DNA from 2 places in the Nocardioides sp. Leaf307 genome. Region 2 is predicted to be linked to the other one. Evidence: riboswitches for the same ligand, from Rfam matches in the RefSeq annotation. Region 2 holds a riboswitch; the other holds the start of a gene.
What was found. A riboswitch is a leader RNA that binds a small molecule or an ion and turns the genes downstream of it on or off. The one in region 2 is predicted to bind cobalamin.
Positions count from the first base shown of each region.

Region 1: another riboswitch for cobalamin. It lies ahead of ASF50_RS04190 (magnesium chelatase subunit D family protein); the one in region 2 lies ahead of ASF50_RS13420 (FecCD family ABC transporter permease).

Region 1 covers NZ_LMNY01000001.1:894,587-896,777, forward strand. Annotated here, with positions in the region: gene ASF50_RS04190 (magnesium chelatase subunit D family protein) at 1-1,121, opposite strand, end outside; cobalamin riboswitch at 1,144-1,300, opposite strand; gene cbiE (precorrin-6y C5,15-methyltransferase (decarboxylating) subunit CbiE) at 1,318-2,191, shown strand, end outside.
Region 2 covers NZ_LMNY01000002.1:904,713-906,903, forward strand. Annotated here, with positions in the region: gene ASF50_RS13415 (ABC transporter ATP-binding protein) at 1-406, opposite strand, end outside; gene ASF50_RS13420 (FecCD family ABC transporter permease) at 403-1,416, opposite strand; cobalamin riboswitch at 1,549-1,729, opposite strand; gene ASF50_RS19720 (LacI family DNA-binding transcriptional regulator) at 1,758-2,138, opposite strand; gene ASF50_RS13430 (acetylxylan esterase) at 2,142-2,191, opposite strand, start outside.

The sequences.
Region 1 (2,191 bases), on a different contig from region 2:
TCGGACGGCTCGGACGGCTCGGCGGGTCCCGGCTGCGACGGCGGCTCGGACTGCTCGCCCGGTCCTCGGTTCGGCCCGCCCTCGGACCCGTCCTCGGGTCCCTCACCCGGCCCGTCGGGGTCGTCCTCAGGCCCCTCGTCGGGCTCGGGGCCGAGCACGTCGTCGAGGAGGTCCTCGTCGAGGCCGGGGGCGTCGAAGGGGTTGCGGCGACGGCGGTGGGGGAGGGCGAGCCGGGCGGCGGCGCGCACGTCCTCGACGGTGACGCGGGTCCGGCCGTGCCAGGCGGCGTGGGCCACCGCGGTGCGGGCGGTGACGAGGTCGGCGCGCAGGCCGTCGACCTCGAAGGCCGCGCAGAGCTCGGCGACCTTGAGCAGCACGTCGTCGTCGAGCACGACGTCGGGCAGCAGGGCCTGGGCGGCCGCGACGCGGCGGGTGAGGTCGGACTCGGCGGCGGCCCACCGCCGCGCGAAGGCCTCGGGGTCGGCGTCGTGGGCCATCCGGCGTCGCACGACCTCGACGCGCAGCGCCGGGTCGCGGGGGGCGGCCACCTCCACGGTGAGCCCGAAGCGGTCGAGCAGCTGCGGGCGCAGCTCGCCCTCCTCGGGGTTCATGGTGCCCACGAGCACGAAGCGGGCGGCGTGGGTCACCGAGACCCCGTCGCGCTCCACGGTGGCGCGGCCCGTGGCGGCGGCGTCGAGCAGCACGTCGACGAGGTGGTCGTGGAGCAGGTTGACCTCGTCGACGTAGAGGATGCCGCGGTGGGCGCGGGCGAGCAGGCCCGGCTCGTACTCCGCGGCGCCGTGCGCGAGCGCCTTCTCCAGGTGCAGCGAGCCGAGCACGCGGTCCTCGGTGGCGCCGACCGGCAGCTCGACGAGCCTGACCGGCCGCTGCTCGGTCGGGGCGTCGGGCCGCTCGGCGGGATCGGTGGAGAAGGCGTCGCCGGCGACCACCTCGATCGGCGGCAGCACGCCGACGAGACCGCGCACGATCGTGGACTTGGCCGTGCCCTTCTCGCCGCGCACGAGGACGCCGCCGATCTCGGGCGAGATCGCGCTCAGCACGAGCGCGAGCGACATGTCGGCGGAGCCGACGACGGCGGAGAAGGGGTAGTGCTGTGGCATGAGAGGCTCCCGCTCGTCCGCCATCGGAAAGGAACCCCGAGGCCGGTCTTCGGACTTCCCGGGTCGACGCTCGCGCATCGCCCGGGTCACCGCAGCGGGCCTGTGCCGGACTCTCACCGGCTTCCCAGATTCTCCCGTCGGTCTCGCGACCTCGGGGCACCTCGGAGCTGTGGCGGTCACGATAGCGTCACGCAGCGTGCCCCCCGACCTGTCCCCCCTCGACGGCCCCCCGCACGCCTCCGAGCGGGGAGCGGCACCGCGGCGCGTCGACGTCGTCGGCATCGGCGCCGACGGCTGGTCCTCGCTCGCCGAGGCCTCCCGCGCGCTGGTGGCCGAGGCGTCCGTCGTGCTCGGAAGCGCCCGGCAGCTGGCCCTCCTGCCCGCCGTCGAGGGCCAGCGCCGCCGGCCGTGGGGCCGGCCCTTCGGCGCGTCGCTGCCCCTCACCCTGGCCGCCCACGCCGACGACGAGGTCGTGGTGCTCGCCTCCGGCGACCCCACCGTCTCCGGCATCGCCTCCACCCTGCGCGCCCTGGTGCCGCGCGAGCGGCTCGTCGTGCACCCGGCGGTGTCCTCGCTGGCGCTGGCCCGGGCCCGGATGCACTGGTCCGACGAGGAGTGCGAGGCGCTCACCCTGGTCGGGCGCGACACCGACCGGCTGCGCCGACACCTCGCGCCCGGTGTGCGCCTGCTCCTGCTGACCTCCGACGCCGGCACCCCCGCGACCGTGGCGGCCCTGCTCGTCGAGGAGGGGTACGCCGCGAGCGCCCTCACCGTGCTCGGCGACCTCGGCGCGGCCCACGAGTCGCGCCTGGAGGCCACCGCCGGCGGCTGGGCCGACGTCGCCGCCGCCGACGTGCCCGCCCTGCACGTGCTCGCCCTCGAGGTGCGCCCCACCGGCGGCGACGTGACGCCGACGGGCTCGTGGACCACCGGACTGCCCGACGACGCCTTCGAGCACGACGGCCAGCTGACCAAGCGCGACCTGCGCGCGAGCGCCCTGTCCCGCCTGGCCCCCCGGCCCCACGAGGTGCTCTGGGACGTCGGCGCCGGCGCCGGCTCGATCGGCATCG
Region 2 (2,191 bases):
CGGCGTCGAGCCCGACCTCGGCGAGGGCGGCGCGGGCGTGGGGCCGGTCGCCGTCGCCGCGCGCCCACGGCCGGTGGTGGGGCAGGCGCCCCAGCGCCACGAACTCCCCCGCGGTCATGTCGGCCGGCGGGCTCTCCTCCTGCGCCACGAACGCCACGACCTGCGCCCGGCGGCGCGCCGGCAGGTCGTGGACCTCGCGGTCGCCGACCAGCACCGCCCCGGTCTCGGGGCGCTGGAGGCCCGCCAGCGTGCGCAGCAGCGTCGTCTTCCCCGAGCCGTTGACGCCGAGCACGGCGGTGGTGCTGCCGGGTGCCAGGTCGAGGTCGACACCGCGCAGCACGACGCGCCCGCCGACCGCGCACGACAGCGCCCGGGCCGTCAGGGCCGGTGCGGGCCGGCCGCTCACGCCCCGCCCCCGAAGTGGTAGCGCCGGCGCCCGAGCAGCAGCAGGAAGACCGGCGCGCCCACGAGGCCGGTGACCACGCTCAGCGGGATCTCCTGCGGGCTCACGACGGTGCGGGCGACCACGTCGACCCACACCAGGAAGACCGCGCCACCGAGCGCGGCCACCGGGAGCATCGCCCGGTGGCCGCCGCCGACGACCAGGCGCGCCAGGTGGGGCACGACGAGGCCGACGAAGCCGATGCCCCCCGAGACCGCCACCAGCACCCCGACGAGGGCGGAGGTGAGGACGAAGAGCGCGACCCGCAGCGCCGCGACCGGCACGCCGACCGCGGCGGCGGTGTCGTCGCCGGTGGCCAGCGCGTCGAGCCAGCCGTGCACGCCGACGACGAGCACCGCCGCCACCAGCACCGCCGCCGCGGGCGCCACCAGCTGCGCCCAGGTCGCGCCCGCGAGCGAGCCGAGCAGCCAGAAGAGCACCGACTCGGTCGCGCGGGGCTCCTCGCCGAGGAAGACCATGAGGCTGGAGACCGACGAGAAGGCCGACGACATCACCACCCCGGTCAGCACCAGCCGCAGCGGGGTCAGGCCGCCCTGGGCCAGCGAGACCCCGAAGACGAGCACCGCCGCGCCGAGCGCCCCGAGCAGGGCGCCCACCGACAGCGCCCACGCCCCGAGCGCGGCGAGCGCACCGAAGGCGATGACCGCCGTCGCCCCGACGCCGGCACCCGCCGAGACCCCGAGCAGGTAGGGGTCGGCCAGCGGGTTGCGCACCAGGGTCTGCATCGCCGTGCCGGCCAGCGCGAGCCCGGCGCCGACCACCGCCGCCATCAGCACGCGCGGGGCGCGCAGCTCCCAGACGATGACGTCGAGCACCGGGTCGGGGCCCGGGCGCCCGTGCAGCACGCGCTCGCGCACCACGTCGACGACCCCGCCCACCGGCAGCCGCTCCGAGCCGAGCGCGAGGGCCACCACGAGCGAGACGGCCAGGGCCGCCAGCAGGCCCAGGTGCAGCGCGAGCCGCGGGCCGCGTCGTACGCCGGGCGGGGGCGGGTCGGCGGCGCGCGCGGGCGCGGTCGGCGGGGCGGGACGGGTCACGGCCACAGCGGGTCTCGCATCTGTCGGGGACCCGAGTCGCGCGGGCCGGCATCGGTCAGGCGAGCCAGCCGGTCTTCGGACTCGAGTTCGTCCCGGTGGGACACCTTCCCAGGCCACGGGCCCAGTGGTGCGTCGTCCCACCAGTCACTCTCACCGCTGCGCGTCAGCTCCGGATTCTCACCGGATTCCCGCACATCGTCAGATGTGTTCTGGCTCGCGGCGAAGTTAGCACGCCGCGGTCGCCCCCGGCGCCGCGCTCACCGGGCCCGGGCGGTCGAGGCCGCGGCGGTGCAGACGGTGTAGCCGAGCTCCCGCGCGGCCGCCTCGACCCGCGCGCGGGTGGAGGCGCTGACCCGGGGCGAGCCGGCGAGGGCGCGCGAGACCGTGGCGGGCGAGACCCCCGCGCGGGCCGCGACGTCGGCCATCGTGGCCGCCCCGGGCCCGGAGCCGCGGCCCGCTCCGTGCGCCAGGTCGGCGGCCGGGGCGAAGCGCTCGTAGCCCACCCGTCGGGCGACGGCGCGCACGTGGTCGCGGGTCGCGGCGCCGACGCCCGGGGCGTCGTGGAGCGCCCGGGAGACCGAGGCCACCGAGACCCGCGCCTCCCGGGCCACGTCGGCCACGGTGACCCGCGCGGGCACGGCTCAGGCCTGGCCGGGGGTGGGGCCGCCGAGGAGCTTGGCCAGCCACTCCA